2 regions of the Arthrobacter sp. UNCCL28 genome follow, and region 2 is predicted to be linked to the other one. Evidence: riboswitches for the same ligand, from Rfam matches in the RefSeq annotation. Region 2 holds a riboswitch; the other holds the start of a gene.
What was found. Region 2 has a riboswitch for glycine ahead of gcvP (aminomethyl-transferring glycine dehydrogenase). Riboswitches for the same ligand answer to the same signal wherever they lie in the genome.
Positions count from the first base shown of each region.

Region 1 (4,152 bases), on a different contig from region 2:
GTAGCCACGGATGGCCAACAGACCCGCGAGCTCGCCCTGGGAACCGGCGTTCGGCTGGATGGAAACCTGGTCGTAGCCGGTGATCTCGGTCAGCTGGGATTCGAGGTCCGTGATGAGTTCACGCCAGCCCTCGGTCTGGGAATCCGGAGCGAACGGGTGGATGGAGGCGAACTCGGGCCAGGAAATGGCTTCCATCTCAGCGGTGGCGTTCAGCTTCATGGTGCACGAACCCAGCGGGATCATGGTGCGGTCCAGCGCGAGGTCCCGGTCCGAGAGCTTCCGGATGTAGCGCAGGAGCTGGGTTTCGGAGCGGTGCGTGTTGAACACCGGGTGCTGCATGAAGTCGCTGGTGCGCTCCACGGAAGCTTCAAGCGCGAAGCCTTCAACGGCTTCGGAAACCGAAGCCCCGAAGACAGCAGCGACGTCAGCGACAACCTCTGACGTGGTGGTCTCATCAACAGAGATACCAACAGTGTCAGCGTCAACGCCGCGCAGGTTGATGCCCTTGGCCTCGGCAGCAGCGACGATCTCTGCAGCCTTGCCCGGGACGCGGACCGTGATGGTGTCGAAGAAGGAACCGTGAAGGACCTCGACGCCGGCAGCCTTCAGTGACGCTGCGAGGGTGCGGGCGTGGCTGTGGGCGGTCTCGGCAATCGCCTTCAAACCCTCCGGGCCGTGGTAAACGGCGTACATGGAGGCCACGATGGCCAGCAGTGCCTGCGCGGTGCAGATGTTGGAGGTGGCCTTCTCGCGGCGGATGTGCTGCTCACGTGTCTGCAGCGCCAAGCGGTAGGCGGGGACACCGGCGTCGTCCTTCGAAACGCCCACCAGACGGCCGGGCATGGAACGCTCCAGGCCCTTCTGGACGGCCATGTAGGCCGCGTGCGGGCCGCCGAAGAACAGCGGAACACCCAGGCGCTGCGCGGAACCAACAGCAATATCGGCGCCCTGCTCACCGGGAGGGGTGATGAGCGTCAGGGAGAGGAGGTCGGCTGCGACCGTGACCAGCGCGCCGCGTTCCTTGGCTTCAGCAATGACAGCAGAGTGGTCGAACACGCGGCCGGAAACGCCGGGCTGCTGCAGGACAACGCCGTTGATGGCTCCTTCCGGGAGGCCCAGGGAGAGATCGGCGACCTCAACCTCGAAGCCGAGTGCTTCGGCGCGGCCCTTGACGATGGCGATGGTCTGCGGGAGGCAGTCGGCATCGAGGACGGTCTTGCCGTCCTGGACAGCCTTGTTCTTGTTGGCGCGGCGCATCATGAGGACGGCTTCGGCAACGGCGGTTGCTTCGTCAAGCAGGGAGGCGTTGGCGATGGGCAGGCCAACCAGGTCCTGGACCATGGTCTGGAAGTTCAGCAGCGCTTCAAGGCGGCCCTGGGAGATTTCCGGCTGGTACGGGGTGTAGGCGGTGTACCAGGCCGGGGACTCAAGGATGTTGCGGCGGATCACCGGCGGGGTCACGGTGTCATAGTAGCCCTGGCCGATCATCTGGACGGCAGTCTTGTTCTTGGATGCGAGCTTGCGCAGTTCGGCAAGAACCTCGACTTCGCTCAGCGCGTTTTCCAGGGTGAGGGCAACATCCTGGCGGATATCGTTCGGAACGGCGGTGTCGACCAGCGAATCGACGGTGTCGTAGCCGACGGACTTGAGCATGGTCTCAATCTCGGACTGGCGGCGGGCGCCAATATGCCGATCGACGAAGGTGGTGGAGGCAGAACTAACCGTCACGAAGGAACTCCATTACTTGGGCGGCGTTTGGGTACGCCACAGCGGCTGGGTTCCTCCCCGCTCTGTATTGGACCTGAGAGTTTCCGCGGGTTGCGTGAACAACCATCGCTTGCACCGTCGGTGAGCACAGCGCCCATCCACCCTGAGGTGTGCTGAGTGCCTGCTGCTTTCCAGAGTTGCCTTGCCGCGGCGGTGCGTGGGCCTGAGAGATTCCTGGGGAGGGTTTGCTCCTACGGCGCCTGCATCACTTGCTTGCAGGACTCTCCCGCCGCAGATCAAAGGCATGTTCAGTTGTAGGTGGGCACCTTGTTGGGCACGCCACAAGAGTTAATTGTCCTACGCGCCGGGCTCTGCAGCAAATGGATGAATCACTACTTCCGCAGCCGCTCCAGGACCCCGAGCAGGATTTCGACGTCGGCCTCCCGCCCGGCGTTGCCGCCTTCCTGGCCGCCTTCAAAGATGGCATTGAAATAGAGGCCGTCGCCCATATAGCTGACGGCCTTGGCAACCTCCGGTCCGACGTCTTCGGCCAGCACGTCCAGCCAGCGCTGCTGGATGGCGGCGAACCGGCGGCGGGTTTCCTCGTGGGCCACTTCAGCCAGGCGGGTGGCAGCGACGAAGGCCCTGTCCATGGGGGTATCTGCCCAGAGCGATGACCGGATGAAGTAGGCAGCCGAACCATCGGGTGCTGCCTTCATTAGTTCAGTGTCTTCATCGGCGAGTAAGTCCAGGCGTTCCAACAGTGCCGTGATCAGCGCTTCCTTGTTGGGGAAGTGGTAGAGCAGCCCACCTTTGGATACCCCGGCACGTTTGGCAACGGCGTCGAGGGTGGCAGCCCTCTCCCCTACCTCTATAAGGAGGGCTTCAAAGGCATCCAGGACCGCGTCCCGGGCAACTGGTTTTCGTGGCATGTGTCCATCATTCCCTAAAGGCTCATGGGGCTGGTCAGTTGAAACTATACCGTCTGGACGGTACAGTAGTGGAATGTTCTCGCCGTCCCCAACCCAAGCACCCCGTTCCGCTGATCCCGTTAAGGGCCAGGCAGCACCGTGGCGCGACTGGACGGCTCTGGCACTCCTGATGTTTCCGGTGCTGCTGGTGGCCGTCGACAACACCGCGCTCACCTTTGCCCTGCCCGAAATTGCCCGCTCCCTGGACGTCGGCGGCGTCCAATTGCTCTGGATCGTTGACGCCTACCCGCTGGTTCTTGCCGCGTTGCTGGTATCCATGGGCAACCTCGGCGACAGGATCGGACGACGGCGGCTGCTGCTGATCGGCAGCACGGGCTTCGCGGCGGTTTCGGCTGCTACAGCTTTCGCGCCTTCGGCTGAGTGGCTCATTGCAGGACGCGCCGGCCTTGGCGTCTTCGGCGCCATGCTGATGCCCTCAACGCTGTCCTTGATCCGGAACATCTTCGCCGATCCCAACCGGCGCCGGCTTGCCATCGCTGTCTGGGCTGCCGGTTTCTCCGGTGGTGCCGCCCTTGGACCCATCTTCGGCGGTTGGTTGGTAGAGCACTTCTGGTGGGGTGCGGTCTTCCTCGTGGCCGCTTTCCTGCTCCTGCCGCTTCTTGTTTTCGGCAGGGCACTCATTCCGGAATCCAAGGACGCCAATCCCGGCCGCGTGGACGTGGCCAGCATTGTCCTTTCCGTGGTCACCATGGCTCCGTTCGTCTACGGCATCAAGGAATTCGCAGTCCACGGCTTCGGGGCGTCCGCGGCCGCATTCATGGGCTTCGGCCTGGTGATGGGCATTCTGTTTGTGCGTCGCCAGCAGCGGATCGAGAACCCCATGCTGGACGTTGCCCTGTTCAATAACAAGGTCTTCAGCACTGCAATCGTGGCGAACGTCCTGTCGCTCTTCTCCATGACAGGCTTCATCTACTTCTTCGCCCAGCACCTGCAGCTTGTTGAGGGTCAGTCACCAATGGAAGCCGGAATCGCCATGATTCCCGCCCTCCTGGCAACAGTCATCGCCGGCCTGCTGGTGGTGCCGCTGGTCAGGCGTGTCCGCCCCGGATACGTGGTGGCCGCCGGCCTGACACTCAGCGCCGTGGGCTACTTGATTGTGATGGTGGGCGACCACGGCAGCGGCCCCGTCTTCCTGCTGTCCGCCCTGACGGTCCTCGCAATCGGCGTGGGCGCAGCGGAAACCATTTCCAATGACCTCATCCTGGCTTCCGTTCCGGCAGATAAGTCCGGCGCCGCCTCGGCAATCTCCGAGACCGGCTACGAACTGGGTTCGCTCCTGGGAACGGCTGTTCTCGGATCCATCCTCACCGCTTCCTATCAGCACAACCTCGTGATTCCGGACGGCGTTTCCCCGCAGGCAGCCGGGAAGTCCAGCGAAACCCTTGCCGGCGCCGTGGATGCGGCCGCAGCCCTTCCGGCACCTTTGTCGGAGGCCCTGACGGTCGCCGCCCGG
Region 1 is NZ_FMWE01000014.1:40,443-44,594, reverse strand. Features, by position in the region: gene gcvP (aminomethyl-transferring glycine dehydrogenase) at 1-1,728, opposite strand, end outside; glycine riboswitch at 1,909-2,006, opposite strand; gene BLQ01_RS21550 (TetR/AcrR family transcriptional regulator) at 2,100-2,639, opposite strand; gene BLQ01_RS21545 (MFS transporter) at 2,713-4,152, shown strand, end outside.
Region 1: linked by a shared signal. The riboswitch ahead of gcvP (aminomethyl-transferring glycine dehydrogenase) and the one ahead of gcvP (aminomethyl-transferring glycine dehydrogenase) in region 2 are both predicted to bind glycine.

Region 2 (4,152 bases):
TTCATCGCGATAGCCCGGTCGGTAGCCGAGTCCTCCCTGCTCGAAGAGTCGCGCCGGCTGCGGCAAACGGCCCGCGTCTACGATCTCCTCCGCACCGCCGGAGCCTCCGAGGACCACTGGCAAAGCCTGGTCCAGCGGCTGGCCACCGAACTCGACGCGGACCTGTTCGTGGTGGACCGCCGTTGCCTCCACCCCTGGCATCCCGACGGGCAGTCCCTCCCGGTGTTCCTGGCCGAAGAGTGGGCTCCCTTGTCCGGGCAGGTATCCCTCGCGGGGAAGAACTTCCAATGGCACCGCATCCGCGGCCGGCACGTGCTCACCATGGACATTCCCACCCATGCCAACGCGCTCCTGGTGGTGCTGCCCAACAACGAACCGCACCCGGACGCCGTCGTGCTTCTCCATGCCGCAACGGTGCTGGGACTGCAGTTGTCGCGCATTGTCTTGTCCCTGGAAGGCCGCCATCGCCTTGCCGGCGAGTTCCTGCTGCAGGCCATGGACGGGCGCCTCGGGGCCGCGGAGATGGAGAGCCGGCTGGCTGCATTCGACGTTCCGCCCGAGGAATTCCTGCTCGCCTCCCTGACGGCGGCCGCCGAACCAAAAGCGACCGACCAAAAAACTGCGGACGACGGCGACAAGCTGGCCAACGTACACATCGAACTGTGGCGGCACGGGGTTGCGTCGGCATCGCTGAAGCGGAACAACAGGCTCCACGTGGTGGTCCCGGCAGGCGTGCCGGACGACGTCCTGGTTCATTGCGCCGGCCTGGAAACCTCGATCGGAATCAGCGCACCGGCAGCAGTGTCCACTATCCAACGCGCATTGCAGGAGTCCCTCTGGGCACTTGGTTCCGCCCGGGCCAACAAGCTGGGGCTGGCCCGCTATGCCGAAGGGCCGTCGTGGCTTGGGCTTACCGGATTCGAGGAAGGAACGGCGCTGGTGAGACGGTTGCTCGGGCCGATTTTCGACTACGAACAGAGCCAGGAAGGCGACCTCATCCTGACGTTGAGGACGTATTTGGACTCGCAGCGTTCCTGGCAAAAGACCGCGGCTGCGCTCTTCGCCCACCGGCAAACCATCATTTACCGGATGCGGAAAATCGGCGAACTGACGGGGCTGGACATGGGGGAAACGTCCACAGTTGCCCAGCTCTGGTTCGCCCTGCAGATCCACGAGGCGATGCATCAGTAGCCACACCTTGCTTGCGCTTTTTCGCGGGAAGCGGCTATGGTGTGAAGCGTGTCACTCATGGTGATGCAACGCTTTTGATCTGCGGCGGGAGAGTCCTGCCGGTACATCCAGTCGGGCGCCGTAGGAGCAAATCCTCCCCAGGAATCTCTCAGGCCCATGTACCGCCGCGGGTAGGCAACTCTGGAAAGCAGTCCGGGTAACCGGGCTCACCGACGGTGCAAGCAGACGGCATGTGGAAACACAGTCTGCGGAATCTCTCAGGTCCAATACAGAGCGGGGAGGAACCCCACATCATCGTGGCGCTCACTGGGCGCCTGAATCATGGAGTTCCTCTTGACTGTTCAATCAACCCCCACCGCCTTCGCGGACCGGCACATCGGCGCCCGCCGCCAAGCCGATGTTGACACCATGCTCAAGGCCATCGGCTACGACTCTGTCGACGGACTCGTGGACGTCGCCGTCCCTGATTCCATCCGCCAGGACACGGCCCTGAAGTTGCAGGACGCCCTTACCGAGGTGCAGGTCCTCGCCGAGCTCCGCAAGCTCGCGTCCAAGAACAAGACCGCCGTTCAAATGATCGGCCAGGGCTACTACGACACCGTCACGCCCCCGGTCATCCGCCGCAACATCCTCGAAGCACCCGCATGGTACACGGCGTACACGCCCTACCAGCCGGAGATTTCCCAGGGCCGCCTCGAAGCGCTGCTGAACTTCCAGACCATGGTGCAGGACCTCACGGGGCTGCCGGTTGCCAACGCGTCGTTGCTGGATGAAGCCACTGCCGTGGCCGAGGCTGTGCTGTTGATGCGCCGGGCCAACAAGTCCAAGACGGCCAAGGACGGCAAGACGGTCCTGGACGCCGACCTCCTTCCGCAGACCATCGCCATTGTGAAGGGCCGCGCCGAGGCTCTTGGCTTCGAGGTTGTCATCACTGACCTTTCGGCAAGCCTTCCCGATGGCGACATCAACGGCATCGTCCTTCAGCAGCCCGGTGTTTCGGGCCGCGTGTTCGACCACTCCGCTGTGATCGCATCCGCGAAGGAACGCGGCGCGCTGGTCACAGTTGCCGCTGATTTGCTGGCGCTCACCCTCATCACGCCCCCCGGCGAACAAGGTGCGGACATCGCCGTCGGAACTGCGCAGCGCTTTGGTGTCCCGCTGTTCTTCGGCGGCCCGCACGCCGCGTACATGGCCGTCCGCGAAGGCATGGAACGCACCCTCCCGGGCAGGATCGTGGGTGTGTCCAAGGACAACGCCGGCGTCCCCGCTTACCGCCTCGCCCTGCAGACCCGCGAGCAGCACATCCGCCGCGAAAAGGCGACGTCCAACATCTGCACCGCACAGGCCCTGCTTGCGATTGTTGCCTCCATGTACGCGGTGTACCACGGTCCCGAAGGCTTGAAGTCGATCGCCGAGACAGTCCACGGCCACGCCCGCGTTTTGGCCGCGACCCTGCAGAAAGCCGGCCGCGAACTCATCTCCGAATCCTTCTTCGACACCCTCACGGTCCGCGTGCCGGGCAAGGCAGACAAGGTCATCGCCGCCGCCGAAGCCCGCGGCATCAACCTGCGCCTCATCGACGCGGACACTGTTGGCGTTTCCGTTGATGAAACCACGACGCCGGAGGTCCTCTCCGCTGTGGCCGTCGCCTTTGGTGCCGGCCCGGTAGGGGACGCCACCGGATTCGAATTGCCCGCTGAGGTAGTCCGCACCTCCGATTTCCTCCAGCACCCGGTGTTCAACACGCACCGTTCCGAGACGCAGCTGTTGCGCTATATCCGCAAGCTGTCAGACCGGGACCTCGCGCTGGACCGCACCATGATCCCGCTGGGCTCGTGCACCATGAAGCTGAACGCCACCGCTGAGATGGAAGCCATTTCCTGGCCCGAGTTCGCCTCCATCCACCCGTTCGCTCCGGACCACCAGACAGCGGGCTGGCGCGAGCTGATCGAGGACCTCGAAGCGGACCTGACGGAGATCACCGGCTACGACCAGGTTTCCATCCAGCCGAACGCCGGTTCCCAGGGCGAGCTCGCGGGACTCCTGGCGATCCGCGGCTACCACCTGTCCCGTGGCGACGAGCAGCGCAACGTCTGCCTCATTCCTGCCTCGGCCCACGGTACCAACGCAGCCTCGGCAGTGCTGGCCGGCATGAAGGTTGTTGTGGTGGCCACGGCTGCTGATGGGACTATCGATCACGCGGACCTTGCCGCCAAGATCGAGGCCAACCGCGAGGTGTTGTCGGCCATCATGATCACCTACCCGTCCACGCACGGTGTGTACGATGCCGACGTCCGCGAAGTCTGCGACGCCATCCACGCAGCCGGCGGCCAGGTGTACGTTGACGGCGCCAACTTGAACGCGCTGGTTGGCCTTGCCCAGCCGGGCAAGTTCGGCGGCGACGTGTCCCACCTGAACCTGCACAAGACGTTCTGCATCCCCCACGGCGGCGGCGGCCCGGGTGTCGGGCCGGTTGCTGCGAAGGCACACCTGGCTCCGTTCATGCCGGGCGACGCGAACAAAGCAGCGCACGAACCCGGTCACGGCGTTGCCATCTCCGCTTCCCGTTATGGCTCCGCCGGTGTGCTGCCGATTTCGTGGGCGTACGTGAAGCTCATGGGTGGCCAGGGCCTCACCGAGGCAACCAAGTCGGCGCTGCTGGCTGCGAACTACGTTGCTTCCCGCCTGGATGAGCACTTCCCTGTTCTGTACACCGGCGAGGGCGGGCTCGTGGCCCACGAGTGCATCCTGGACCTCCGTGAACTGACAGCCCGCACGGGTGTCACGGCCGAAGATGTTGCCAAGCGCCTGATCGACTTCGGCTTCCACGCCCCCACCCTGGCGTTCCCCGTTGCGGGCACCTTGATGGTGGAGCCCACGGAGTCCGAGGACCTTGCCGAGATCGACCGCTTCATCGAAGCCATGATCACCATCCGTGCCGAGATCGACCAGGTAGCCGAC
Region 2 is NZ_FMWE01000008.1:5,073-9,224, reverse strand. Features, by position in the region: gene BLQ01_RS18360 (PucR family transcriptional regulator) at 1-1,191, shown strand, start outside; glycine riboswitch at 1,267-1,365, shown strand; gene gcvP (aminomethyl-transferring glycine dehydrogenase) at 1,525-4,152, shown strand, end outside.